Regions from separate parts of the Jejuibacter sp. L23 genome, predicted to be linked through region 1. Evidence: predicted binding sites of a transcription regulator. Region 1 holds the regulator's gene; each other region holds the start of a gene.
What was found. Region 1 encodes PurR, which represses purine synthesis genes. Its sites were predicted from a motif close to CANGCAAACGTTTGCNTG; they were not measured.
Positions count from the first base shown of each region.

Region 2: SCU88_RS05360 (nucleoside-specific channel-forming protein Tsx) is a predicted target of PurR. The motif match lies at 3,414-3,431, and genes of this name have one in related genera.
Region 3: cybB (cytochrome b561) is a predicted target of PurR. The motif match lies at 4,875-4,892, and genes of this name have one in related genera.
Region 4: gcvT (glycine cleavage system aminomethyltransferase GcvT) is a predicted target of PurR. The motif match lies at 4,992-5,009, and genes of this name have one in related genera.

Region 1 covers NZ_CP138199.1:2,336,919-2,344,168, forward strand. Annotated here, with positions in the region: gene punC (purine nucleoside transporter PunC) at 1-382, opposite strand, end outside; gene punR (DNA-binding transcriptional activator PunR) at 502-1,413, shown strand; gene purR (HTH-type transcriptional repressor PurR) at 1,449-2,474, opposite strand; gene SCU88_RS10765 (YnhF family membrane protein) at 2,775-2,864, shown strand; gene SCU88_RS10770 (MFS transporter) at 3,056-4,228, shown strand; gene SCU88_RS10775 (NlpC/P60 family protein) at 4,260-4,931, opposite strand; gene SCU88_RS10780 (Grx4 family monothiol glutaredoxin) at 5,262-5,609, shown strand; gene rnt (ribonuclease T) at 5,671-6,324, opposite strand; gene gloA (lactoylglutathione lyase) at 6,421-6,828, opposite strand; gene SCU88_RS10795 (N-ethylmaleimide reductase) at 6,928-7,250, opposite strand, start outside.
Region 2 covers NZ_CP138199.1:1,163,024-1,170,273, reverse strand. Annotated here, with positions in the region: gene nusB (transcription antitermination factor NusB) at 1-324, opposite strand, end outside; gene ribH (6,7-dimethyl-8-ribityllumazine synthase) at 344-814, opposite strand; gene ribD (bifunctional diaminohydroxyphosphoribosylaminopyrimidine deaminase/5-amino-6-(5-phosphoribosylamino)uracil reductase RibD) at 981-2,090, opposite strand; gene nrdR (transcriptional regulator NrdR) at 2,096-2,545, opposite strand; gene SCU88_RS05365 (DUF3251 domain-containing protein) at 2,704-3,279, shown strand; gene SCU88_RS05360 (nucleoside-specific channel-forming protein Tsx) at 3,566-4,423, shown strand; gene SCU88_RS05355 (hypothetical protein) at 4,646-5,794, shown strand; gene SCU88_RS05350 (WYL domain-containing protein) at 5,819-6,544, opposite strand; gene SCU88_RS05345 (VOC family protein) at 6,590-6,952, opposite strand; gene secF (protein translocase subunit SecF) at 7,095-7,250, opposite strand, start outside.
Region 3 covers NZ_CP138199.1:2,785,240-2,792,489, reverse strand. Annotated here, with positions in the region: gene SCU88_RS12895 (YdcF family protein) at 286-1,089, shown strand; gene aldA (aldehyde dehydrogenase) at 1,301-2,746, shown strand; gene SCU88_RS12885 (pyridoxamine 5'-phosphate oxidase family protein) at 2,820-3,710, shown strand; gene gap (type I glyceraldehyde-3-phosphate dehydrogenase) at 3,716-4,717, opposite strand; gene cybB (cytochrome b561) at 4,893-5,429, shown strand; gene SCU88_RS12870 (lipase family protein) at 5,589-6,746, shown strand; gene SCU88_RS12865 (DUF1971 domain-containing protein) at 6,895-7,250, shown strand, end outside.
Region 4 covers NZ_CP138199.1:4,319,174-4,326,423, forward strand. Annotated here, with positions in the region: gene SCU88_RS20655 (SDR family oxidoreductase) at 1-316, opposite strand, end outside; gene gcvP (aminomethyl-transferring glycine dehydrogenase) at 393-3,266, opposite strand; gene gcvH (glycine cleavage system protein GcvH) at 3,332-3,718, opposite strand; gene gcvT (glycine cleavage system aminomethyltransferase GcvT) at 3,806-4,903, opposite strand; gene ubiI (FAD-dependent 2-octaprenylphenol hydroxylase) at 5,313-6,512, opposite strand; gene ubiH (2-octaprenyl-6-methoxyphenyl hydroxylase) at 6,524-7,250, opposite strand, start outside.

The DNA of each region.
Region 1 (7,250 bases):
CCTGCGGGCCGGGATAGCGATCGGCGACCAGCGCCTGCCAGCTTACGGTGGCGGCACAGACCCCAACCGCCTGAATAAAGCGCAGTGCCAACATCATGGTCGCGCTCTTGACCCACAGCATTCCCAGACAGCCGAAGGCGAACAGCGCCAGCCCCGCCAGTAGTATCGGACGGCGGCCAAAACGGTCCGACAGCGGTCCCCAGATCAGCTGCGCCAGCGCGAAACCTGCCAGAAACAGGCTCAGACTGGCGCTAATAGCGCCAGGGCTGGTGTTCAGACTCTGCTGCATGGCGGAAAACGCCGGCAAATACATATCGGTGGCCAGAAAGCCGATAATGCTCAGACCGGCCAGCCAGACCATAAATCCTTTTCCAGGTTGCATGATTTCTCTCTAAGATCTTTTTTGGGTGAATGCAGGGAATGGGCGCAGTGTAAGGAGTGCATCATTGCTTGTGAAACGCTAATATTTGCCTGTTGCATTCAAATTTTTTGCAGGCAGATATGTGGTCGGAATACTCACTGGAAGTGGTGGATGCTGTTGCCCGCAACGGCAGCTTTAGTTCGGCAGCCCAGGAGCTGCACCGGGTGCCTTCGGCGGTCAGTTATACGGTACGTCAGTTAGAGGCGTGGCTGGCGGTTCCGCTGTTCGTGCGCCGCCATCGAGATGTCGAACTGACGGAGGCCGGGGCCTTTTTTCTGCGCGAAGGACGGGAGGTTATCAAAAAAATGCTCTCCACCCGTCAGCGCTGCCAGCAGATTGCCAACGGCTGGCGCGGGCAGCTCTCCATCGCCGTGGATAACATCGTTAAACCGGCGCGTACCCGCCAACTGGTGCTGGATTTCTACCGCCATTTCCCCGATGTGGAGCTGCGGGTTTCTCGTGAAGTGTTTAACGGCGTATGGGACGCGCTGGAGGACGGGCGCGTAGAGCTGGCGATCGGCGCCACCCGGGCAGTACCGGTTGGTGGCCGTTACGCCTTTCGGGATATGGGGATGCTGCGCTGGCATTGCGTGGTGGCGTCCGGTCATCCGCTGGCGGTAGCGGAGGGGGCGCTGGATGATGAACGACTGCGACGCTGGCCGTCGCTGGTCCTGGAAGATACCTCGCGCTCACTCCCCAAGCGTACGACCTGGCTGCTGGATAACCAGCGGCGCATGGTGGTGCCGGACTGGGAGACGGCAAGAGAGTGCCTGGATGCCGGGCTCTGTGTCGGCATGGTACCAGCCCACGTTGCGCAACCGCGGATAAAAAGCGGTCAGTGGGTAGCGCTGGCTCTGGAGAATCGCTTTCCTGATGCCGCCTGCTGTCTGAGCTGGCGCCAGAACGAAGACTCACCGGTGCTGGGCTGGCTGCTGGATTATCTGGGGGATAGCGAAACGCTGAATGCGGAGTGGCTGAAGGAGCCCGGTTGAGCGGGCTCCCCTGTGCCTGGCGGCGATAGTGGTACTTAGCGGCGATAGTCGCGGAACGGGCCATCGGCCACCGAGCGGCGCTCAATCAGGCGCGGGTGAACCTCCAGGGTGCGGGACTGCTCGCGCTTATTGACGATACGGTCAATCAGCATATTAAAGGCGGTCTCCCCCAGTGAGTCCTTGGGCTGGTGGATGGTGGTCAGCGCCGGGGTAAAGTAGCGGGAGTTGCGCACGTTATCGTAGCCGATAATCGAAATATCCTGGGGCACCCGCAGCCCCATTTCATCGGCGGCACACAGGGCGCCCATCGCCATCACATCGCCGCCGCAGAATACTGCCGTGGGGCGCTGGGCGGCAGACAGAATCTGTTGCATGGCGCGGTAGCCGGATTCCGGCTCGAAGTCTCCCTGCACCACCCACTTTTCATTCAGTTTGATGCGCGCTTCTTCCAGCGCCTTCTTAAAGCCTGCCAGACGGCCCGCGCCGGTATTGCGGTGCGGGGAGCCGGGAATCGCGCCGATATCACGATGGCCGCGTTCAATCAGGTAGCGTCCCGCCATATAGCCGCCTTCGAAGGCGTTATCGATGACCGAGTCGGTGAAATCAGCTTTCGCTTCGCCCCAGTCCATGACCACCATTGGGATATGGCGGTACTCTTCGAGCATCGCCAGTAGCGGTTCCGGATATTCCGAGCACATTACCAGCAGGCCGTCGACGCGTTTCTGAGCCATCATCGACAGGTAGGCGCGCTGTTTCTCCTGGTTATTCCAGGCGTTGCCCAGCACCAGGGTATAGCCCTTATCAAAGCAGCTTTTCTCTATGGCTTCGATAATTTCCGCAAAGTAGGGGGCCTCACTGCTGGTGGCCAGCAGCCCGATGGTTTTAGTGTGATTCACTTTCAGGCTGCGGGCTACGGCGCTGGGCGAGTAGTGCAGCTCTTTGATGGCGGCCCATACCGCATTACGGGTCTCTTCCGCGACAAAGCGGGTTTTATTGATAACATGCGACACCGTAGTGGTGGAGACGTTTGCCCGCTTTGCCACATCTTTGATTGTTGCCATCAGTCGTCACTCCCGGCCATTTCCTGGTCTCCTTGAATACCGGCCGGTTAATCGTTTGCCTGGACTTATCCCGGGGCGCAACTTTTCAGGTTGCAGGTATGTCGGGGAAGCGACACTGGACGGGAGGAGGGCATTACCGGACGGCGTAAAAACACGTTAGCCGGGGATTTTGTCCTATCTTTGCTAAAAGTGGAAGAGGAAATCTGCATTCAGGGCCACTTGATACAGGATTTTCAGGGTCGTTTGTGGGAAAATGAATCAGTCATTACGCTAATATGGAAAAAAGCACAGGAGAAAATCATGAGTACCGAACTGAAATACTCGCTGGTCACCACTATTATCGCGCTCGGCGTGATTGTGTGCGGCGCACTGACTGCCGTACTGCATTAATCCCCGACCCGGATGCGCGTCGTTGCGTATCCGGGCCTTTCTATTATTGCTATTTGCGCAACAGCCTTTTGCTTTTAACACGTCTTTAACTTTCCCCCGCAGACTGTCATTATTCTCCGCCTGACGATTTCCGGCAGCAGTGAGTTCCGCCCTGGCGGAAGCTGTCTCCCGAATTTACCGGAGAAATAACAATGAAATTTAATTTCCCCTTACTGGCGCTGGCCATTGGGGCATTTGGTATAGGAACAACAGAATTTTCGCCCATGGGGCTGCTGCCCGTTATCGCCGATGGGGTGGGTGTCTCCATCCCCGTGGCCGGTATGCTGATCAGCGCTTATGCGATTGGCGTTATGGTGGGAGCGCCGTTGATGACGCTGCTGCTGTCACATCGTGCCAGACGCAGCGCGCTGCTGTTTCTGATGGGAATCTTTATTGTCGGTAATGTGCTGTCGGCGCTGGCGCCCAGCTATGGTTGGCTTCTGGCCTCCCGGATTATCACCAGCCTTAACCATGGTGCCTTCTTCGGGCTGGGTTCGGTAGTGGCGGCGAGTCTGGTCCCTAAAGAGAAGCAGGCCAGCGCGGTCGCCACCATGTTTATGGGGCTGACCATCGCCAATATCGGCGGCGTGCCAGCGGCAACCTGGCTGGGTAGCGCCATTGGCTGGCGTATGTCCTTCCTGGCCACCGCCGGTCTTGGCGTGGTGGCGATGTTAAGCCTGTGGCTGTCGCTGCCTGCGGGCGGCGCGGGCGATCGTCCGGACGTGAAGCGCGAGCTGGGGGTACTGATGCGCCCTCAGGTACTGATGGCGCTGCTGACCACGGTTCTGGGGGCGGGGGCGATGTTTACGCTTTATACCTATATTTCGCCAGTGTTGCAGCGGGTGACTCATGCTTCGCCGGGTTTTATTACCGGTATGCTGGTGCTGGTTGGGCTGGGTTTTTCACTGGGCAACTATCTTGGCGGCCGTTTTGCCGATCGCTCGGTCAACGGCACCCTGAAAGGGTTTTTACTGCTGCTGACCGTGATTATGGTTACGATCCCCTGGCTGGCGCGTAGTGAAGTCGGTGCCGCCATCGCCATGGTGGTCTGGGGGGCAGCGACCTTCGCCGTGGTTCCGCCACTGCAGATGCGGGTGATGCGAGTGGCCCATGAGGCGCCAGGGCTCTCGTCGTCGGTCAATATCGGCGCCTTTAACCTTGGTAATGCGCTGGGGGCTGCGGCGGGCGGGGCGGTGATCTCCGGTGGCCTGGGATATAGCTTCGTGCCGGTCATGGGGGGCATTATCGCCGCGCTGGGGCTGCTGCTGGTGCTGTTCTCATCGCGCAAAGCGCCGCATCAGACGCTGGCGGCGGATGCCGAATAACCACAGCGACGCCCCCTTGTCAGTGGGGGCGTTAGCGCAGAGTGTCTGGCGTCATCACCCGACGGGCGCCAATGTAGTGGCGCTGCCAGTAGTTATCACTCAGAGAGGTTATCTGGATGTCGCGCCCGGTACGCGGGGACTGGATAAACTTACCGTTGCCCACATAGACCCCGACGTGATCGGCGGTGCCGCGACCGCGAATACGGAAGAAGACCAGGTCGCCGCGCTGTAGCTCGCTGCGGTTCACTGGTGCTGCATCGCGCAGATGGTACATGCCGTTGGCGGTACGGGGGATACGAATATTGACTAAATCTTTGTAGGCATACCAGATCAGACCGCTGCAGTCGAAGCCGGTACGCGGTGAGCTTCCACCCCAGTGATAGGGTTTACCGAGCTGATTCATTAATTTATTCATCGCCACTTTGCGGGCTTTTTCGATTCTGTCCTTATGGGCGCTGGCAATTGAGGTAGTGCCGGTATGATGGGGCCGGGTTTTACGCTGCGTCGGGCGTTTTTTGCTGCGGGCGCCGGTGTGGCGTTTGCTGGTGCGCAGTACCGTTTTATGGCTGACGCCGGATTTATGGGCGCGGGCCTTGTGCTCGGTCGTCTGGTGGCTGTGTCCTGCCGCCAGGGCATGGGGCACCAGGGCGCTGCTCAGGAACAGCGCGCAAACGGTAAGCGCAAATTTTCTGTTTCGGGCCACTCGTTAACTTCCTGAACGATGGTTAGTGCGGCGCCGGGCGGCGTCGGCTTCGGGAGTCAGAGGATTCTAATCCACAGAAACCTCATGCGGGAAGCCGCTTTTTTGTTTCCAGACGTGACGATGGAAGCAAAGCGAACGTTTTTACGCCAAAACAGGCTGGACGCAGCTCTGAGGCGGTTCACGACGACCCGGCTAAAGTGTTATTCTGCATGCAGCTTTACCCCCGCGTGGCCCGATGGGGATAACCCTGTGAAAGTGGGTGTTTTACCGTTGCCCGTGAGTGGCTACAATGTAAGGCTAACGCCGTAAAAAGCTTGAGGAAGCATGACAATGAGCACCACTATCGAAAAAATTGAGCGTCAGATTAACGAGAATCCCATCCTGCTGTACATGAAGGGATCACCGAAATTACCCAGCTGTGGGTTCTCCGCTCAGGCTGTACAGGCGCTGGCTGCCTGCGGCGAGCGTTTTGCCTACGTGGATATTTTGCAGAATCCGGAGATTCGCGCCGAGCTGCCGAAATATGCTAACTGGCCGACGTTCCCGCAACTGTGGGTGGAAGGTGAACTGGTTGGCGGTTGCGATATCATCATTCAGATGTATCAGGCCGGCGAACTGCAGACGCTGATCAAAGAGGCTGCGGCAAAGCACAAGCCGGAAGAGTCAGACGCGGAATAATTGATTCTGTTGTCGATCAAAAAGGCGGTTCATGATGAACCGCCTTTTTTACGTCCAGGGATCAGGCCTCGTTGCTTTCGACCTGAGGTAACGGCCAGCCGCCCAGTCGCTTCCAGCGGTTAACAATTTCACAAAACAGTTGAGCGGTCTGTTCGGTGTCGTAGAGCGCGGAGTGCGCCTGTTCGGCATCGAAGGCGATCCCGGCGGCGATGCAGGCCTTTGCCAGTACGGTCTGGCCCAGCGCCAGGCCGCTCATGGCCGCGGTATCGAAGGTGACGAACGGATGAAACGGGTTGCGTTTCAGGCCAGCGCGTTCTGCGGCCGCCATCATAAATCCGTGATCGAAGGTGGCATTGTGCGCCACCATAATTGCCCGGTTACAGTGACTTGCCTTAATCCCTTTGCGCACCATTTTGAAGATGGCATGCAGAGCATCGTATTCGCTGACCGCGCCGCGTAGCGGGTTATGGGGGTCGATACCGGTAAAGGCCAGGGCTTCCGGCTCCAGAATCGAACCTTCAAAGGGCTCAACGTGAAAGTGCAGGGTCTCGTCGGTTGTCAGCCAGCCATCTTCGTCCATTTTCAGCGTGATGGCGGCTATCTCCAGCAGGGCGTTGGTCTTTGCGTTAAAACCGGCAGTTTCCACGTCGATTACAACGGGATAAAAGCCGCGGAAGCGGTCGCACAGACCGTTCAGTTGAGCGTTGTCGGACATCCGGAGTCTCTTGTTACGGGGAAAACGAGCAGCGGGTATTATGGCAAATTTTGGGGCTTAATGCAGTAAGCGGGGCGCCGTGGCGCCCCGTGGAGATTAGTCGCCCAGACCTTTTCCGGCGTCTTTAGCTTCGATCAGCTCAATTTTATAGCCATCAGGATCTTCCACGAAGGCGATCACGGTGGTGCCGCCCTTAACCGGGCCTGCTTCACGGGTGACGTTACCGCCATTGCTGCGGATACGGTCACAGGCTTCAGCGGCGTTATCCACGCTCAGGGCAATATGGCCGTAGGCGTTGCCCAGATCGTAGCTTTCCACGCCCCAGTTATAAGTCAGCTCAATGACCGCTTCTTCGCTTTCCGGGCCGTAGCCTACGAAGGCCAGGGAGTATTTGTATTCCGGGTTTTCACTGGTACGCAGCAGTTTCATGCCCAGCACATTGGTGTAAAAATCGATGGAGCGTTGCAGGTCGCCAACGCGCAGCATGGTATGGAGTAAGCGCATAAAGTCCTCGTAATTTAACGGTTTTTTATTATCCGTCGATAAAATAGAACGTACTAAGGAGTATAGCGGCGAACGGGCGCCGCTATCAATGATAGAGGGTCAGAGGGTGGGGTAATCGGTGTAACCTTCAGCACCGCCGCCGTAGAAACTTTCGGTACGTTGAGAGTTAAGAGGGGCATTGTTATGCAGACGCGCCACCAGATCCGGGTTGGCTATCCAGTCGCGTCCGAAGGCGGCAGCATCGATATAACCTGCTTCAATCATCTGTTCCGCTTTTTCACGGGTGTAGGCTCCGGCGCCGATAATCACGCCGTTAAAGCGCTGGCGTACCTGGCGACGGAACGCGTCGCTGTAAGGCTGACCACCGGCCCAGTCCGGTTCGGAAACGTGCAGATAAGCCAGCTTGCGTTTATTCAGCTCGT
Region 2 (7,250 bases), 1.2 Mb from region 1:
AATCGCTTCGTTGATCGCCACTTTGTACGGCACATCATCACGTTTGGACAGCTCATACAGCGCAAGGCGCAGTATCGCCTTTTCCACCTGACCCAGCTCATCGAGCTGACGGGAAAGATAAGGCGCCATCAGATTATCGAGATACGCGCTGTTGGTCGCCACCCCGGAGAGCAGTTCACGGAAGTACGTTACGTCAACATCCTTGACGTCCTGTTCCGCCAGGAACTGGTATTCAACATCGGCGATGTCGTTCTGGGACAACTGCCAGGAGTACAGCGCCTGAACGGCACACTCACGGGCACGACGACGAGCAGCAGGTTTCACGGAATTCCCCTTACTAAAATCAAGCCTTAATGGCTTTTAACACATTAATCATTTCCAGCGCGGTCAGCGCCGCTTCGGCGCCTTTATTACCGGCTTTGGTTCCAGCACGCTCAATAGCCTGCTCGATACTTTCGGTGGTGAGTACGCCAAAGGCGACCGGGATTTCGCTTTCCTGCGCCACGTGGGCCAGACCGTTGCTGGCGCCCCCTGCAACGTACTCGAAATGTGCAGTGCCGCCGCGAATAACCGTACCCAGCGCGATAACCGCGTCATATTTGCCGGTTTTGGCAAGCGCACCCGCCGTCAGCGGCAGTTCATAAGCACCCGGAACCCACACCACGGTAATGTTTTCATCTTTGACCTGACCAATGCGCTTCATGGCATCGATCGCGCCTTCCAGCAGGTTATCGTTGATGAAGTTGTTAAAACGCGCGATGGTGATAGCAACGCGGGCGTCCGGCGCTGCGACATTAGCTTCAATAATGTTCATACTTGTCCTTAACGGGTTCAGTTATCCCCCGATATAGGGGGGCGGATTCTATCATAAAGTTCAACGCTCTGCTCAGGCTTTGTATACCCTAAATAATTCGAGTTGCGGGACATCTCTGCCCCAGGCGAACGTGCATTAGCACGGCCCCTGAATTATAACGGGTATATTATGCGCCAGCAGGGGTCAGCGTTACGCGCAGATCGGGCCCTATCGCCCGTACTTCGCTGAATGCAAAGGTCGGCGCATCGGCCAGTTGGTCGAGCCCTGGCAGGCGACATAAACCCCGGGCGCCGTCGCCCAGCAGTTTCGGCGCCAGATAGACGATAAGCTCATCCACCACCCCGGCCTGCAACAGCGCACCGGCCAGAGTCGCCCCAGCTTCAACCCATACCGAATTAATCTGGCGCCGGCCAAGCTGCATCATCAGCGCCACCAGATCGATATGCCCCTGACGTTCAGGCAGCAGCAGGTGATCAACCGCCTCCGGCCAGTCTACCTCGTCGCGCGCCAGGCGCGCCAGCCAGGTTTCGCCGGGCTGTTGCACCAGGCGATGCTGCGGCGTCACCCGGTTGCGGCTGTCTACCACCACCCTGACGGGTTGACGCACATTGGCCTTCGGGTAGCGCGCCCGGGTGGCTTCATCCAGTTCATTCCAGCGCACCGTGAGCGACGGATCGTCCGCCAACACCGTAGCGCTACTGGTCAGAATCGCGGCGCTCTGCGCTCGCAGACGCTGCACATCGCGTCGCGCCTGGGGGGAGGTTATCCACTGGCTTTCGCCGCTGGCCATGGCAGTACCGCCATCCAGCGATGCCCCCAGCTTAAGCTGCACCCAGGGGAAACCGGTGCGCATCCGCTTCAAAAAGCCGCGGTTCAATACTTCGGCCTCGTTCATCATCAGGCCGTGGCTGACCTCGATACCGGCTTCACGCAGACGATGCATGCCGCGCCCGGCCACCTGCGGATTAGGATCCTGCATCGCCACCACCACCCGGGCGACCCCGGCGGCGATCAGCGCCTGGCAGCACGGTGGCGTGCGTCCGTGATGACTGCAAGGCTCCAGGGTTACGTAAGCGGTGGCGCCGCGCGCCTGCTCGCCCGCCATACGCAGGGCATGAACTTCGGCGTGTGGTTCACCGGCGCGGTAGTGAAAGCCTTCACCGACAATGGCGCCGTCGCGTGCGATAACGCAGCCGACCCGGGGATTAGGATGAGTGGTAAAACGCCCACGGCGCGCAAGCTCTAACGCGCGCGCCATATAGAGTTGGTCCTGCATGAGCATCAGTCCTGTAAGCGGGCAATCTCTTCGCCAAATTCGCGAATATCTTCAAAACTGCGGTAAACCGAGGCAAAACGAATGTAGGCCACTTTATCCAGTTTTTTAAGCTGTTCCATCACCAGATTGCCAATCTCTTTACTGGGAATCTCGCGCTCGCCGGTAGCGCGCAGCTGGGATTTAATGTGATTTAACGCCATTTCGACGTCGTCGGAGCTGACCGGGCGCTTTTCCAGCGCTTTTTGCATACCGCTACGCAGCTTATCTTCATTAAAGGGCTCGCGGACATCGTTACTCTTTATCACCCGCGGCATAACCAGCTCCGCCACTTCGAAAGTGGTAAAACGCTCGTGACACACCAGACACTGACGGCGGCGGCGCACTGACGACCCCTCTCCCACCAGGCGGGAATCAATCACTTTGGTGTCCACAGCGAAACAAAATGGGCAATGCATAGGGCTACCTGTATCCGGAAATGGTGACTGCTTTACAGTTTACCCTGTAACGCCCGGGACAACAAAGAGACCGACGCTTTGAGACAAAGGATCTATGTTTTCTGTCACACTGCTTCTACCATTACAGTAACTCGCTGAACAAAAGGAACCTTTTTATGATGACAACGCGTTGCCTGAAGCTGATTCTGGCAGGAAGTCTCTTCACGCTTACCGCCTGTGCCGCCCAGAAAGAGGTGCGTCAGGTCAGTAATGAAGTGCAGGCGATGAATCAACAGATGAACAAGCTGAGCCAGCAGTCGGTGAAGCTGACCCAGCAGAACGCCCTGAACGCCAACTCAACCAGCGGCGCATATCTGCTGCCGGACTCGAAAACCGCCGCCCAACTGGATAGCCAGATAGGCACCCTGACCATGACCTTAAGCAAGGTGGTCGCTACCAATAATGGTACCCGCGCCACGCTCACCATTCGCGGCGGTAACAGCGCACCGCTGCCCGCCTTTAGCGGCAAGGTAGAATGGGGTCAGTTACAGGGCACCCTGGAAAACTACCAGGAAGTTAACGTGCAGACCTATCCGATTAATGTGCCGAAAAGCGTGCTGGTGCCGAGTGATGTCGATATCCCGCTCGATATGCCCGGTATCACGCCGGATCAACTGGGCTTTATCCGGGTACACGATATTGTGCCGTCGGACCCCAGCTATCAGCCGCCGGCCAAATCCCCTTTCGCCAGCTAAGCTTTCGCCCGTTCATCTGACGGATGAACGGGCGCCTTCCCCGCCATACAAAATTCCTTTCATCCCAACGCGCCCCGGACTGGATAAATCTGACGAAATGAGTAGAATTCCGACGTCTTTATCGTTTAATTGTGAAGACAATCGATTACCTGAATGATAACGACGTGAAAAAAGACGCATTTTTGTGAGAAAGGCTTATTTATAATAGCCCACCTTGCTACGGCGCGCTGAGATGCGCCGGCTTCCCGGTAACTTTCCCGGACAACCGAAAAACAGTGGCGAAATGATGAAAAAAATGATGTTAGCGGCTGGCGCCGCAGTGGCGCTCTCCTGCTCTTTTTCCGCAAGCGCAGCGGATAGCAATAGCGAATACCTCTCGGACTGGTGGCACCAGAGCGTCAACGTGGTGGGCAGCTATCACACCCGCTTTGGACCTCAACTGCGCAATGACACCTACCTGGAATACGAAGCTTTCGCGAAAAAAGACTGGTTCGATTTCTATGGCTACATCGACGCCCCGCGCTTCTTCGGCGGCGACGGCAGTTCTACCGGTATCTGGAACCACGGCTCTCCGCTGTTTATGGAGATCGAACCGCGCTTTTCCATCGACAAACTGAGCGGTCTGGATCTGAGCGTAGGACCGTTTAAAGAGTGGTACTTCGCCAACAACTATATCTATGATATGGGCCGTAACAGCGACAATCGCCAGAATACCTGGTATATGGGCCTGGGGACCGATGTTGAAACCGGTCTGCCGATGAGTCTGTCGCTTAACGTCTACGCCAAATATCAGTGGGAAAACTACGGCGCGGCTAACGAAGACAGCTGGGACGGCTACCGCTTCAAAATTAAATACTTTGTGCCTATCACCGATCTGTGGGGCGGCAAGCTGAGCTACATCGGTTTTACCAACTTCGACTGGGGTTCCGATCTGGGCGATGAACCGAACCGCACCAGCAACTCTATCGCCTCCAGCCACATTCTGGCGCTGAACTATGACCACTGGCACTACTCGTTTGTCGCCCGTTACTTCCATAACGGCGGTCAGTGGCAGGACGGCCCGGAGATGAACTTCGGCAAGGGCGATTTCCGGGTTCGCTCCACTGGCTGGGGTTACTACCTGGTAGCGGGTTACAACTTCTAATTCCAGAAAAATATTCGGGGATGAGGGCAACGCTCTCCCCGAATTAAAAAACAGCGTCTTAAAGCTTATTCCTCAAAGTTCCCCCTGACAGCCCCCATAATGCGTATTTTCTCAAAGAAGTAATAAAGCAATATTTCTGTCTATACTGGCATTAGCGAACCACCAATTACAAATGATAACCAGACTGTAAACTCACGCCCATGAACCTGAGGATAACAATCTATGCATAAATCCTGTATAAAATACGTTCCCCTGCTGATGTTAATGTTATTCATTACCGTTAAAAATAACGTATATGCAGCCACACCTGAATATTCAGTGGTAGTAGATGCAGGAAGTAGTAAGACCAGAGCCATACTTTATCAAGTGTCGGACAGTGATTCAGTTAAGGAAGTCGCATCAGAAACCCAAAAAACGCCGCTAGCCAGTTTCTCTCAATCTCCTGAAAATGCAGGCAAAGAGTTAATAGCTCCGCTGCTGAAAAAGGTATTAAACTCATATAATAATAAGCCACAGACGATCGACATCAACGTATTAGGCACAGCAGGAATGCGTCAGTTAACGGCAGATATGCAAGAAAAGATCTATCGTAGTATTCAACAAACCGTCAAAGATGAGGGCTATCGACAGGGTAGGATAGGAACTATCGATGGCTGGGAGGAAGGCGCCTTCGCATGGGTTCATCTTAACCAGTTGGCAGGGCTGACAGGCACAGATAACACTCAGGGAATTATTGAGGTGGGCGGCGCCTCAACCCAGATAACTTTTGACAGCAAAAATGCCTCACTGTCGGGCACGCACCCGCTAAAACTGAAAGGAAAAACATATTATTTATGGAGCCGAAGTTTACTGGGATTCGGCGCTAACTCAATACGCGATGAAGTAGATAAAAAAGAGGGGAAGAAAGCCTGTTACCCGCAAGGATATCAAAATTCCAAAGGGTTTGATTTTAACCAGTGTGATCAAGGTTATGACAACGCATTAGCAGAGAATCCAGAGGCACTTAGCATACTGAAAGCTACCGCCGGGATCCCGGCTCTTAAAACAACTCAGTTTGTTGGGTTAAGCGCTCTCAATTATACTCTTGGCTTCTTCGACACGCCTACAGCGGAAAAGGGGCAACTGAAAGAAAACATTACCACCAGTTGTACCAGTTTTAGCGACATTAACAACCAGATAAAAAACAATCCTACCAAGGACAGTTATCAACCAGAAAATAAATGCGCCAATGGGACTTTTGTTTATAATCTGCTATATGACTACCTGAAACTGGGTGATAAAAAGATTACCGGCGTAAAAAATTACAACGGCTCAGATATTCGATGGACCGCAGGATACCTGATTCTGGCCCATGAGAATCAGAATAAATAGCACCAGGGCCCTGAGTTACAACATCTAATCTTCGGCTTCCACATCAGGGAGGGGCTGACTTCCCTCCCACTTCCGACGCTGTTGCCGCAGAAAATCCTGTAGTGAACGATCTGAACGCTCCTGAAAATGCCGCCCGACCAGACTTACCGACCGGCAGCGATCCAGACGAAAGCTTCGATAATCGTCCCGCAGTTCACACCAGCTCACCAGTAACCAGTGCATGCCCCAGAAGGCCAAACCCAGCGGGCAAACTTCACGCCGGGTATCCCGCTCTTTGCCGTCACAATAGACGATCTCCAGCACCTGCTGACGCCCGGTGGCCGTGTGAATAATATCAAACCAGCGGCGGGATGCCGCATTCTGCCCCAAATCCGGCGCCAGAATACGGCTACGCTCCGCCACTAAACGACGCTGCGCAGAGAGAATCGCCAGCAGCTTTTCCCGGGTGGAATCTGCCGCCTGTCCCATCTGCTCCCCACTCCAGGTACGCACCATACAGAGTGCCGCCACCGTAGCTTCCACCTCCAACGGCGTTAGCATTAACGGCGGCAGCTCGAACCCTGGCAGCAGGCGATAGCCACACCCGGCTTCCCCATGAACCGGCACCCCGGACAGCGAGAGATCCTGAATATCGCGGTAGATGGTACGCTCCGACACGGACAGCCGTTCAGCGAGCTGCGCTGCCGTGACGCAGCGCCGCCCACGCAGTATCTGCACAATCAGGAACAAACGGTCAGCGCGTCGGGACATCTGCGTCACTCTACACAGGGGGAACAGTGGTCACTATATCAGTATTCAGAGAGCCTGATGCAGCCCTATTCGGTTACCTTCGCTATCAATAATCCGGGCGATAGTGCCGATACCCTCCAGCGCCAGCGGGCCAAAGCAACAGCGCCCTCCTTGCCTGCACGCCCGCGCAACAGCGCCTTCAATATCGTCGGTAACCAGATAGATCACCGGGCCATCAGTACCGGGCGTGAAATCCTGCCCCTGCGTCAGCGCACCGCCAGGCGCCGGTTCCTGGTAGGGAAAAACCGCCAGACCGGCGTCCGGCATCTCTTCAGGGCGTAGCGTAATGCCCAGCATGCCCTCATAGAATGCAGTAGCCCGTGCCATGTCCCTTACCGGAATTTCAAACCAGCTCATAATGTTGTTCATCTCATCTTCTCCTGTTGTTTTCTGATAACAGGAGACAGTTTGCCCCCCTCCTACTGACAGCGTCCTGTCAGGAGACTCTCGACAGGCGAAAAAAAACCGCGACGCCAAAGGGTCGCGGTTTTTTTTCAGGCAAACGCCGGGATTACGGCAGAATTGACGGCTGATCCGCCCCTTCTTTCTCCACCTTCTGCTGCTGGATGTGCTCGCGTTTCATCCCCAACTTCAGCGCCAGTGCAGACGCTACATAGATGGAAGAGACGGTCCCGATGGAAACCCCGATCAGCATCGCCAGCGAGAA
Region 3 (7,250 bases), 450 kb from region 1:
TTTGGCAAGAGGAAATCCTGATAGAATCCCTAAAAACAGGCGCTGGTAATGGAGTTTTATTCTGTATTTTCAGTGAATAGTAAAATAAAAGGATAAAAAACAGCCGCTGGTCCGGTCTGTTATCAGGGTGCAACCGGGCAATTTTTAGATGTTTCTGGTTATTTCAACCTGATGGGAATTCTGTGCGCAAGCCGTCAAAAATTTACCTGCGGTTTAGGATTCATCTCTGCGAATGCCGCTATGTCAGGCGTTACCATGGCCGCTGGTTTTACGTAAGGAGTGATGATAATGATAACGACCTTTCCCACACTTGATGGGGAAACGCTGAACGCGGTCAACACTCTGGGTCGCTGGCTGGCGCAGGATGACTATAGCGCTGAACCGAATGTCGGGAGGGCTGGGGCGATTATCCTGGCGGGCAATGCGGCGATTCCAACGATTGACGCCGCCTGTCGGCTGGCCGCCGGAAGCTCCCTGCCGCTGGTGATAAGCGGCGGCATCGGCCATTCGACCACGTTCCTCTATTCGGCGATTGCTCAGCATCCCCGCTATAACACCATTCCCACCACTGGACGTTCGGAAGCGGCGATTCTCGCGGATATTGCCCGGGAATTCTGGAACGTGCCGCAAGAGCGGCTGCATACCGAGACCCGATCCACCAACTGCGGCGAAAATGCGCAGTGCACCCGGGAACTGATGGCGCAAAGCGGCATTACCCCGACCAGTGCGATAGTGATTCAGGATCCGACTATGATGCGGCGTACCCTGGCGACCTTTGCCCGGGTCTGGCGCGGCGAGGCTATGGCGCCGCGCTGGATAGGTTACCCCGGCTTTGTACCCGAAGTGGTGAACGGTAAGCGCAGTCTGAGCTACGCCGGCAACAGCGACGGGCTGTGGCTGCCGGAACGCTATCTGGCACTGTTGCTGGGGGAGATCCCGCGCCTGCGTGATGACGAACAGGGCTATGGCCCTAACGGCCGCGACTTTATCGAACACGTCGATATTCCGCTCCAGGTGGAGGCTGCCTGGCAGGCAATGATTGACGATAGCCGTCTGACCGGCCTGCTGCGTCAGCGTTCAATGTTATAACGGCAATGACCGTTTGGGCTGCTTCTGGCGCAAACGGTCATCTCTGCGCAACCTCCGCGACGCTATCCCCGGCACATCGCGACATTTTATTCGATGATGGTCACAAATTTCTCTTCTGCTCTGCCATTTATTCACCTGAATCTTTAAGTTATTTAACAATAAATTCACCTTATCCTTTGTTAACGTTTATACCTCACCCAGGAGAGAGGCGATGACTGAACCCGTTACTTATCAAATGTATATCGATGGCGAATTCCAGAATGGTCAGAGCAGTGACTGGATGGATGTAATTAACCCATCGACTGAAGAGATTATCGCCCGTATTCCCGATGGCACGGCTGAAGATGCCCGGCGCGCCATTGAGGCCGCTGAACGGGCCCAGCCGGAATGGGAAGCGCTACCTGCCATTGAGCGCGCAGGCTGGTTGCGCAAAATCGCGGCGGGTATTCGTGAACGGGGCGACGAGATCGCCCGGGTGATTGTGGCGGAAGGGGGCAAAACGCAGCAGCTCGCCGCCGTTGAAGTCGCCTTTACCGCTGACTATATGGAGTATATGGCCGAGTGGGCGCGTCGTTATGAAGGGGAGATTGTACAGAGCGACCGTCCCGGGGAAAATATCCTGGTCTTTAAGCGGGCGTTGGGGGCAACCACCGGTATTCTACCGTGGAACTTCCCGTTCTTTCTGATCGCCCGCAAACTGGCGCCGGCGCTGATTACCGGCAACACCATCGTGGTGAAGCCCAGCGAATTTACCCCGGGCAACGCCATCATTTTTGCCGAGATCGTCCACCAGGTCGGCCTGCCGCGCGGCGTGTTCAGCATGGTGCTGGGGCGTGGCGAAACCGTGGGCCAGGAGCTGGCGGGCAACCCGAAGGTGGCGATGGTCAGTATGACCGGCAGCGTGGCGGCGGGCGAGAAGATCATGACGGCGGCGGCCAAAAATATTACCAAAGTCTGTCTGGAACTGGGGGGCAAAGCTCCGGCCATCGTGATGGACGATGCCGATCTGGAACTGGCGGTGAAGGCCATTGCCGACTCGCGGGTGATTAATAGCGGGCAGGTGTGTAACTGCGCCGAGCGCGTTTACGTACAGAAAGGGATCTATCCGCGCTTTATCGAGCGGATGCAGCAGGTGCTGAGCGAGGCGCAGTTTGGCGACCCGGCCCGGCGCGACGATATCGCAATGGGGCCGCTGATCAACCAGGCCGCGCTGACCCGGGTGCAGCAGAAAGTGCAGCGCGCCGTGGAGCAGGGCGCCCGTCTGGCGCTGGGCGGTGAAGCGCCGCAGGGCAAAGGCTATTTTTATCCGCCGACCCTGCTGGTGGACGTTGAACAGTCCATGGATATCATGCACGAAGAGACCTTCGGCCCGGTGCTGCCGGTGGCGACCTTCGATACCCTGGAGCAGGCCATCGCCATGGCTAACGACAGCGATTACGGCCTGACGTCATCGATCTACACCCGGGATCTGAATACCGCCATGAAGGCCATTAAGCGTCTGCAGTTTGGCGAAACCTATATCAACCGCGAAAACTTCGAGGCGATGCAGGGCTTCCACGCGGGCTGGCGTAAGTCCGGCATTGGCGGCGCCGACGGTAAACACGGTCTGCATGAGTATCTGCAAACCCAGGTGGTTTACCTGCAGCAGCACGACTAACCCATCGCTCCCCCGGCGCGCCGGGGGAGCGTCACTCTGCTACCTTTATAAAAAGGCGGGCGGAGACAGGGCGATGGGCGACACCACATTTCATCCTGGCGAACAGGCGGTGCGGGCGCAGAAGCTGAGTGACAGGGCTGCGACACGCCATGGCGCTACCCTTCAAGACGGGATTTACGGTCAGGCTCAGGCTTACGTGGGCTATATGTTTATGGTGCTGGTGGGCAGCGTGGATAGCGATGGCTATCCCTGGGCTTCGCTGCTGGTAGGACCGCCGGGCTTTGCCGATGCCGGTCATCCTCAGTATCTCAATCTGACATTACCGCAAGCGCAGCGCGATCCTGCGGATCCGCTATGGCAGAACCTGAGCCATAACCCGCGGCTGGGACTGCTGTTTATCGATCTTAACAGCCGCCAGCGATTGCGGGTCAACGGGCGCCTTAACAGCCTGACCCGCGGCGATCTGGAGCTGTTTGTCTGCGAAGCCTATGGTAATTGCCTGAAATATATTCAGCAGCGGCGGGTGGTGCATGCCAGCCTGGCGGAACCCGATGAATCCCCACAGCGCGGTAAAGGGTTGAACGATGAACTACGGGCGTTTATCCACGGCTGCGACACGCTGTTTGTGGCCTCTGACTGGCCGGAAAGCGGCTGTGATGTTTCGCACCGCGGCGGCGCGCCGGGCTTTGTTCGGGTGGAGCAGGGGAATCGACTGCGGATCCCCGACTATCCTGGCAATAACCTGTTTAATACCCTGGGCAACTTCATGTTAAACCCCAAAGGAGGGATCTGCATTCCGGATTTCAGCCACTCCCGGCTGTTGCAACTGACCGGCGATGTGACCCTGAATCTGGACCAGAATTTCTGGGAATTCGAGGTGCGGGAGTGGCTGTGGCGCACGCTTCCGGCACGCCTGAGCTGGTCTGAGCCCCAGGCGTCGCCGTTTAATCGAGCCGTGGAGTAACGCCGCTACAGGCGGGCGTACTTATCCAGCACCCTCACCAGTTGGGTCACAAAACCATATTCGTTATCGTACCAGGCGACGGTTTTCACCAGTGGCAGTTCGTCGGCCTCCGTCACTTCGGTCTGGGTCACGTCGAACACTGAACCGAAGTGGCTGCCAATAATATCGCCGGACACCAGCTCTTCATCGGTATAACCGAAGGCGTCATTATTTTCGGTCGCCTTTTTTAGTGCGGCGTTTATTTCATCCACGGTGACTTTTTTATCCAGAATCGAGACCAGTTCGGTGACCGAACCGGTTTTTACCGGCACCCGCTGGGCGTGACCCTTAAGTTTGCCGCTCAGGGCCGGTATCACCAGCCCGATAGCCTTAGCCGCGCCGGTCGTGTGCGGAATGATATTTTCAGCCGCGGCCCGCGAAGCGCGCAGATTCTTGCCGCGCGGCCCGTCCACCAGCGCCTGGGTGCCGGTATAGGCATGAATGGTGGTCATAGTGCCCAGTTTGATACCAAAACTGTCGTTCAGGGCTTTCGCCATCGGCGCCAGGCAGTTGGTGGTGCACGACGCTACCGAAAGCAGCTTATCGCTGGCGTCCATGGTGTCGTCGTTGACGTTAAACACCACGGTTTTCATATCACCGGCAGGGGCGGAGATCAGCACCTTCTTCGCTCCGGCATCCAGATGGGCCCGGGCTTTATCGGCTGAGGTATAAAAGCCGGTGCTCTCCACCACGATATCTACCCCAAGCTCCCCCCAGGGCAGTTTTTCCGCCTCTTTGACGGCAAATACGGCGATCTTTGTGCCATCGACAATCAGGGCGTCGTCGCTGTAGTCAACGGACCACGGGAAATGGCCATAGTTAGAGTCGTGCTTCAACAGATAGGCCAGGACTTCGGGGGAGGTCAGATCGTTAATCGCGATAACCTGCCGGTCCCCCGGCACTTCAAGCAGCCGACGCAGCACCAGACGCCCGATGCGCCCAAACCCGTTAATGGCAATCTTACTCATCAGGGACTCCTTTGCGGGAAGGTTGTTTAAACTCACTAAGTGATAGTTCAGGTGATGGCATGCCGCAAACGCAGGGGGGCTGGATCAATTAACTCGCTGATTGCCCGAGAAACTTAATGTGAAGCCCGCCTCTGAAGTTTATTCTTAGGTCGGAACTCAGGAAAAAGGATGGGTTATGCAAGGTAAATTCTCCTCACTGCAGATTGGCCTGCACTGGCTGGTGCTGCTGCTGATTGCCATCGCTTATTGCGCCATGGAGTTTCGTGGCCTGGCGCCGCGTGAGTATCGTCCGGTGTTTAAAGCGTTTCATTTTGCCAGCGGACTGATGGTGCTGATTCTGATGGTGGCACGGCTGGTGCTGCGTGCCACGCGGCCCACACCGCCGATTGTGCCGAAACCAGCGGCCTGGGCGACGGGCCTGGCACACCTGGGGCACAGCGCGCTGTACCTGATTTTTCTGGCGTTGCCGGTGCTGGGCTTTTTGGTGATGTACGACAAAGGCGAGGCCTGGAGCGTACTGGGGATCCCCATGCCCCATGCGGCAGACCTGAATGAGGATCGCCGCCAGAGTCTGAAAGATCTTCATGAGCTAATTGCTAACATCGGCTATTTTGTGATTGCCCTTCACGCCGCCGCCGCGCTGTTTCACCACTATATATGGCGCGACAATACGCTGCTGCGTATGATGCCGCGCCGCCGCGATAGCCAATAAACGCCTGGTGCCGGAGCTGTCCGGCGCCGTTTTATCATCTACGCTTTCCTCCAGGATTAGGCTGCGCTTTATCGGTGATTGCTCACGCATTGCGTTTTTGCGGCGTACAATTTTTGCTGATGATGTGGATATCACCGTCTGATAATTCATAGGGGAAATATGAAGCCTGTTGTAAAAAAACTTCTGTGCTGGGCCGTGCCGGTTGCAGCACTGACAATTGGTGTACCGCTGGTTCAGGCGGCGCAGCAGTCAGAGGCTCAGGCGGCGGTTCAGCCGCCGTCGGTTGAAAAATCGGTCTTACCTGCGGAACATGGCCTGACCGAGGCTGCAGAACAGTACCGGCTTATTTATCCTTCCGTGAGCGGGGTAGATGGTAAAACACCGCGCCGGGACAGCGCTGCGGTGTTTATCCCCAGGGGGCCGATGCCGAAAGGGGGCTGGCCGGTGGTGGTCTGGGCTCACGGTACCGTCGGTGTTGCCAACGATTGTGCGCCTTCGCTTAATCCGCGTACCGTCAGGGATAGCCAGTATCTGAACACCTGGCTGTCGCTGGGGTTCGCTATCGTCGCGCCGGACTATGCCGGTCTGGGCTCCGGGGGATTACACCATTACCTTAACGCCAGGGCCGAAGCCTGGAGCGTGCTCGATGGCGTTCGCGCGGCACTGAAAAACTTCCCGCTGCGTAATCAACTGGTGTTGGTCGGGCAGTCCCAGGGGGCGCATGCCGCTTTCGCCAGCGCGGGCTGGCAGCCGAAATACGCGCCTGAGCTTAATATTCGGATGACGGTGCTGACCGGCACGCCTTATTTCGATTCTGAGACCACGGTGGCCCAGCTATTTGGCATTAACGATAAGGCCACGCCGCAGGTCGGCGATCCCAAAATTCCCTATGTGTTCTATATCTACCTGGCGGCGGCGGAGTCGCTACCCAAACTGAAACCGTCCACGTATTTCCAGCCAGCGGCGTTACCAATTCTGGGCGAGGCGAATAAGCTGTGTATTACGCCGCTCACCGAAAAGGTGATGAAGGAAAAGCTGAATGCGGCGAACAGCCTGAAGCCGGGGATCCAGTCGTTGCTGGAAGCCAGTACTGAAGCGATGCATTACCCGACGCTGAGTATCGACAGTCCGGTGTTTATCGGGATTGGCGGTGCCGATATTAATGTGCCCACCGTCATGCAGCAGCGTTTCGCCCATGCGGTTCGGCTGGCGGGTACTATGGTAGAAGTGCACGAATACCCGGGTCTGGACCACAGCGGAACCGTGAATCCCTCTCTGCGCGATTCAGTACCGTTCGTTCTGAAGCATCTGAAATAACCCTTAGTGGGCATCGGCGGTGGCTGGTGCCTGCGTCAATACCCATTAAGGTGCGTTTAAAAAGCATCTTTCGAAACAAAGCCTCATCCTGAACGTGGTGAAATAACGGCTAAGACAGCATCGTCTGACGTAAACGAGGAAGAAAGTTATGCTGCTTATTCCGCAGGACTGTATTCATACACGCTCCACGCCATTCTGGAATAAAGATAACGCACCGGCTGGTCTGTTTAAGCGCCACCTTGATCATGGCACTCAACAGGGCGTTTATCCGCGTTTGTCGGTGATGCGGGGCGCGGTGAAATATTATGGTTTCGCCGATGGGGAATGCCCCGAGCCGGATAGTGAAATGGTGATTGAAGCCGGTCATTTTGGCGTGTTCCCACCAGAAAAATGGCACCATATTGAAATTCTGACCGATGACACCTATTTCAACATCGATTTTTTTGTGGCGCCTGAAGTGTTGCTGAAAGGGTCTGGTTTGCGCCAGGTAGTAAAAACTCAGAA
Region 4 (7,250 bases), 2.0 Mb from region 1:
GGTTTATCCGTTCGGCATCCAGCTGTTCAAGCCTTGCCTGCTGGAATAAGATACCGGCATTATTCACCAGCGCGCTGAGCGGTTCACCCGTCTGATCCAGACGTTCAAACATCGCAACCACCTGCTGCTCGTCGGCAATATCGGCCTGTACCGCGAAGGCGCTACCGCCTGCGGCAGCGATCTCCTCAACCACCTGGCTGGCCGCCGCTTCATTACGCAGATAGTTTACCGCCACGCAGTACCCCTGACGGGCCAGCAGCAGTGAGGTGGCCCGCCCAATTCCCCGGCTGGCGCCGGTGACCAGAGCCAGTGTCATAGGTTATTCCTCTGCAGATGTGCGAACATTTCCCCCTCACCCTGGCCCTCTCCCCGAGGGGAGAGGGAACTTTAGATTACTGATATTCGCTGATGGGAACACAGGAACAGAACAGATTACGGTCACCGTAAACGTCATCCAGACGTTTTACCGTCGGCCAGTATTTGTTCTGCTGCCCGGCCGGGAATACCGCCAGTTCACGGCTGTAAGGGTGGTTCCACTCGCTCACCAGCTCCTGCTGAATGTGCGGTGCGTTAACCAGCGGGTTATCCTCCAGCGGCCACTCGCCGTCCGCCACCCGGTCGATTTCGCGACGAATGGTCAGCATGGCGTCGATAAAGCGATCCAGTTCCATTTGGCTTTCCGATTCCGTCGGCTCCACCATCAGGGTGCCCGCCACCGGGAAGGACATGGTCGGCGCATGGAAACCGTAATCGATCAGACGCTTGGCGATATCCATTTCACTGATACCGGTCTGCTCTTTCAGCGGACGAATATCCAGGATGCACTCATGGGCCACCCGATCATCACGCCCGGTATAGAGCACCGGATAAGCCGACTTCAGGCGGCTGGCGATGTAGTTGGCGTTCAGAATCGCCACCTGGCTCGCCTTCTTCAGACCCTGAGCCCCCATCATCCGGATATACATCCAGCTAATGGGCAGGATCGACGCGCTGCCGAACGGCGCGGCGGAAACCGCCCCCTGAGTGGTCAGCGTTCCTTCAATCTGCACCACGCTGTGGCCCGGCACGAACGGTGCCAGATGCGCTTTCACGCCGATGGGGCCCATACCCGGACCGCCGCCGCCGTGCGGAATGCAGAAGGTTTTGTGCAGATTCAGGTGCGAAACATCCGCGCCGATATGGCCCGGGCTGGTGATCCCCACCTGGGCGTTCATATTGGCGCCATCCAGATACACCTGACCGCCAAACTGATGCACTATCTGGCAAACCTCGCGGATCGTCTCTTCATAAACGCCGTGGGTGGAAGGATAGGTCACCATGATGCAGGAAAGCTGCTCCCCCGCCTGTTCCGCCTTCGCCCGCAGATCCGCAAGATCGATATTGCCCTGTTTATCACAGGCCACTACCACCACCTGCATTCCCGCCATTTGGGCCGAGGCCGGGTTGGTGCCGTGGGCGGAGCTCGGGATCAGGCAGATATCGCGCCCGCTTTCGTTGCGGCTGGCATGATAGCGACGAATCGCCAGCAGGCCCGCGTATTCCCCCTGGGCGCCGGAGTTCGGCTGCATGCAAAGCGCATCATAGCCGGTCAGCTTCACCAGCCACTCGGAAAGCTGACCTATCATCAACTGATAGCCTTCCGCCTGCTCCGGCGGGCAGAAAGGATGCAGGCTGGCGAATTCCGGCCAGGTGATGGGGATCATCTCTGCCGCCGCGTTGAGCTTCATGGTGCAGGAGCCCAACGGGATCATCGCCTGGTTAAGGGCCAGATCCTTACGCTCCAGGCTGTGCATGTAGCGCATCATCTCGGTTTCGCTACGGTAACGATTAAAGTTGGGATGCGTCAGGATCTCGTCGTCGCGCAACATAGCCTGCGGCACGGAGCGGCTATCGAGCGCCACCTCTTTATCCAGCGCGTCGATCTCAAGACCATGGTCGTCGCCAGTCAGCACGCTAAGCAGATCGAGAACGTCCTGACGGGTGGTGGTTTCATCCAGGGTAATGCCTACCGCGCCCGGAATATCGCTGCGCAGGTTGATTTCGCGCTGCTCCGCCCGGGCCAGAACGCCCGCCTTATCTGCCACTTCAACGCACAGAGTATCGAACCAGCTCTCGTGGCGCAGCGTTAGCCCTTTCGCCTTCAACCCGGCGGCCAGAATATCGGTGAAGCGGTGGATACGGTTCGCGATGCGCTTCAGCCCCTGCGGGCCGTGCCACACTGCGTAGAAACCGGCGATATTGGCCAGCAGCACCTGTGAAGTACAGATATTGGAGTTCGCCTTTTCGCGGCGGATATGCTGCTCACGGGTCTGCATCGCCATACGCAACGCGGTCTGACCGGATGCATCACGGGATACGCCGATAATGCGTCCTGGCATTGAGCGTTTGAATTCATCGCGGGCGGCGAAGAAGGCCGCATGCGGACCGCCATAGCCCATTGGCACGCCAAAGCGCTGGGCAGAACCAAAGGCGATATCCGCTCCCTGTTTGCCGGGGGCAGTCAGCAGTACCAACGCCATCAGATCGGCGGCGACGCTGACAATAATCTTGCGGCTCTTCAGTTCGGCGATAAGGTCGCCGTAATCGTGGACTTCACCGGTCGTACCTGCCTGCTGGAGCAGTACGCCAAACAAATCCTGGTGTTCGGTCGCGCAGCGGGCTTCGTCAACGATCACCTCAAACCCAAAGGTTTCGGCGCGGGTACGGACCACGTCCAGGGTCTGGGGATGCACGTCTGCCGCTACGAAGAAGCGGTTGGCGCCCTTAAGCTTGCTGGCGCGCTTCGCCATCGCCATGGCTTCAGCGGCGGCGGTCGCTTCATCCAACAGCGAAGCAGAGGCGATATCCAGCCCGGTAAGATCCAGCGTCAGTTGCTGGAAGTTCAGCAGCGCCTCCAGGCGCCCCTGAGAGACTTCCGGCTGATACGGAGTGTAGGCGGTATACCAGCCCGGATTCTCCAGCATGTTGCGCAGAATCACGGGCGGGGTATGCACGGCGGCATAGCCCATACCAATCCAGGATTTAAAGCATTTATTGCGGCGGGCGATAGCTTTTAGCTCCGCCAGCGCGTCGTGTTCGGTGGCCGCACCAGAGGTGTTGGGCGGTTCGGCCAGTTGGATATCCTCTGGCACTATCTGCGCAATCAGCGCATCCAGGGAGTCGGCGCCCACCGCTTCCAGCATCTGCTTCTGCTGTTCGGAGGAAGGGCCAATATGCCTGTCGATAAAGGCTTCGCTGTTTTCAAGCTGGCTTAGGGTCTGATTCATGAGCTGTGCTTCCGGATCGCAAAGGGCAAAACAACAGGGGCCGGGAGATGCCCGGCCCCTTTACTTTATTCGTCCAACAGGGCGGTATAGGCTTCGGCGTCAAGCAGCGTGGCGACTTCGGCTTCGTCGCTGGCTTTAATTTTAAAGATCCAGCCGCCAGCGTAAGGCTCGCTGTTAACCAGCTCCGGAGAGTCGCTCAGTGTATCGTTCACGGCCACGATTTCGCCGCTCACCGGCGCATAGATATCGGACGCCGCCTTAACGGATTCCGCGACCGCGCAGTCGTCTCCCGCGCTAACCGTGGCGCCCTGTTCCGGCAGGTCGATGAACACCATATCGCCCAGTAGCTCCTGCGCGTGTTCGGTAATGCCCACGGTGTAAGTGCCATCGGCTTCCTTACGCAGCCATTCATGCTCTTTGCTGTATTTCAGTTCGTTCGGCACATTGCTCATCTTTGTTCTCCTGAATTGTTCGGTATCCACTGTGGGCGGCCTCCATGGCGTCAGGCCGGCCCCGAATTGGCTAAAGCGATATCACATTCACTGCGCGACCGGTTTGCCCGCGCGCACAAAAACCGGTTTGGTGACTTTTACCGGCATCTCGCGATTACGGATCTGCACGATAGCGGTGTCGCCAATGCCTGCCGGCACCCGGGCCAGCGCAATGCTGTAGCCCAGGGTCGGCGAAAATGAGCCGCTGGTGATTTTCCCTTCCTGCAGATTGCCTTCGGCATCGGTAAAGCGCACCGGTAAGTCGTTACGCAGCACGCCTTTGTCGGTCATGATCAGTCCGACCAGTTGTTCGGTGCCCTGCTCGCGCTGTGCTTCCAGTACCTCACGACCGATAAAGTCGCGATCCGCCGGTTCCCAGGCGATGGTCCACCCCATATTAGCCGCCAGCGGCGATACCCCTTCGTCCATCTCCTGACCGTACAGGTTCATACCGGCTTCAAGGCGTAGCGTATCTCTGGCGCCAAGGCCGCAGGGCTGAACGCCCGCTTCCACCAACTGCTGCCAGAATGCCGCCGCCTGTTCATTAGGCAGGGCAATCTCATAGCCCGCTTCGCCGGTATAACCGGTGGTGGCAATAAAGAAGTCGCCAGCCTGAATCCCGAAGAACGGTTTCATTCCCTCAACCGCCGCACGCTGCTGGTCGTTAAACAGGCCCGCCGCTTTGGCCTGGGCGTTGGGGCCCTGAACCGCAATCAGCGCCAGATCGTCACGCACGGTGATCTCTACCTCGTAATCAGCGGCGTGGCGGGTTATCCATTCAAGATCTTTTTCGCGGGTGGCGGAGTTCACCACCAGGCGGAACCCGTCATCGGCAAGGAAGTAGACAATCAGGTCGTCGATAACGCCAGCGGAGGCGTTAAGCATGGCGGTGTAGAGCGCCTTGCCCGGTTTGGTCAGTTTGGCGACGTCGTTCGCCAGCAGATAACGCAGGAACTCCCGGGTGCGACTGCCGCGCAGGTCAACGATGGTCATGTGCGAGACATCAAACATTCCAGCATCGGTACGCACCGCATGGTGCTCGTCCAACTGGGAACCGTAGTGCAGCGGCATCATCCAACCGTGGAAATCCACCATACGCGCACCGCAAAGATTATGTTGTTCAAACAAAGGGGTCTGTTGAGCCATCTCTTCCTCGTTTTCCGTTCAGATGGGCGGCGTTGTCCGCCCGCCGGATCGGCGGACGAAACCCGGCGCCGGTGCCGCAACGGGCATCGACGCAAACGTTACCTTTGCATTGAACTTACCACCGAAAGGGCGGCTGAACCATAAGCAGACACATTAGCGGATGAGGTTCAGGATGAACAAAGGAGACAGTGAATATGACTGGCAAAATGCGAAACAATGCACATAATCGCATCGTATTTAGGCTAAAAATCAGAATCAGATAACATTTATGATAAAAATAAGAACAATTCCACTACATCAAATTTCGCCACGGATAAATAAATCTAATGCGAAATAAGCGATGAAATTAGAATATTTCAAATGAGAGATTTTTCTCCCGGCGGACGCCGGGAGAAGGAGAGTCCAAAAACTACTTTAGCCACTCAGGCAAATCATTCAGCCCCATCGCCTGACGGATAAGCTGAGGCTTCACGCCGGGCAGCGTATCGGCCAGTTTCAGGCCCACATCGCGCAGCAGCTTCTTCGCCGGATGTTGACCTGCAAATAGCTCCCGGAAGCTCTGCATGCCCGCCAGCATCAGCGCAGCGCTGTGCTTACGGCTGCGCTCGTAGCGGCGCAGATAGAGGTGCTGACCAATATCCTTACCGCCAGCGTGCAACCTGCGCAGCTCATGCATCAGCTCCGCGGCATCCATAAAGCCCAGGTTTACCCCCTGCCCCGCCAACGGATGAATGGTGTGCGCGGCATCACCCAATAATGCCAGACGATGCGCGGCAAACTGGCGAGCGTAGCGGCCAGTTAGCGGGAAGACCTGACGTTCGCTTTCAAGCTGGCATAACCCCAGGCGCATATCGAATGCCACTGACAGCGCCTGATTAAAGGCCGCTTCATCGGCCTGCTGTAGCCGCTCTGCTTCCAGCGGCGGCAGCGACCAGACAATGGAGCACAGATGGGGATCGTTCAGAGGCAGAAATGCCAGAATACCATCGCCGTGAAACACCTGACGCGCCACGGCGCCGTGAGGCTCCGCGCTACGAATGGTGGCGACCAGTGCATGATGCCGGTAGTCCCAGAAGGTGAGAGGAATATCGGCCTGCTGGCGCAGCCAGGAGTTAGCGCCGTCGGCCCCCACCACCAGTCGGGCGGTCAGCATATTGCCATCTTTCAGGGTCAGGAAGGCTTCGTTTTCTCCCCAGGCGACCTGCTGCATTTGCGCAGGCGCCAGCAGCGTTACGTCGTTGCACTGCTGCGCCTGTTGCCACAACGCCTGGTGAATCACGGCGTTTTCGATGATGTAGCCCAGATGGCTGAAGCCAAAGCTGTTGTCATCGAAGGCAATGCGCCCGAAGCTGTCGCTGTCCCACACTTCCATACCGTGATAGCAACTGGCGCGCTGCAAAATGGCCGACCATACGCCAAGGTGGGTCAGCAATTTCTCGCTGGCGCCGTTGATCGCCGATACCCGCAGCGCCGGAGGCGCCTGGGGATCCAGCGCTTCCGGCGCCTGCTGTTCCAGAACGGCAACACGCAGGCCACTGCCCTCAAGACCACAGGCAAGGGCCAGCCCCACCATGCCGCCACCGACAATTGCCACATCTACGCTTTGCACTATGACTCTCCTTAACGAACCACCCTACCCAAGGTACGATGCGCCAGCGCATCGCGCACCGGCGTAAGATAATCCATGGCCATCAGGCCAAGATTGCGCCCCACCACCAGCGGCGCCCAGCGATTGGCAAAGAGCTGCACCAGGCCGTCGGTCACACCAACGGTGGCGGCCCGGTCCTGGCGACGGCGGGACTGATAACGTTCCAGCACCGGCCACAGACCGATATCCTCACCCTGACGCCAGGCGGCTGTCAGAGTTTCAGCCAGCGTCATCACATCGCGCATGCCCAGGTTAAAGCCCTGACCGGCAATGGGATGCAGCGTCTGGGCCGCATTTCCCACCAGCGCCAGGCGATGGGTGGCTTTACGATCGGCACGGGTCAGCGCCAGCGGATAACTGCTACGCGCGCCTGCCTGCGTAATACGCCCCAGGCGCCAGCCGAAGGCGCGCTGAAGCTCATCGCAGAAGCGTTCATCGCTCCAGGCCATCACCGCTTCCTGACGGTCGCGACGGTGACACCACACCAGCGAGCAGCGATTTTGCGACATCGGCAGCATCGCCAGCGGACCGTCGGGGGTGAAGCGTTCCCAGGCGCGTCCCTGGTGCGGCAGCGCGGTGGTCACATTGGCGATCACGGCGACCTGGTCGTAATCCTGCTGGCTCCAGCGGATGCCGCAACCGGCGGCCAGCGGCGAGCGCGAACCGTCCGCCGCCACCAGCACCTGGCCGGTCAGCGTC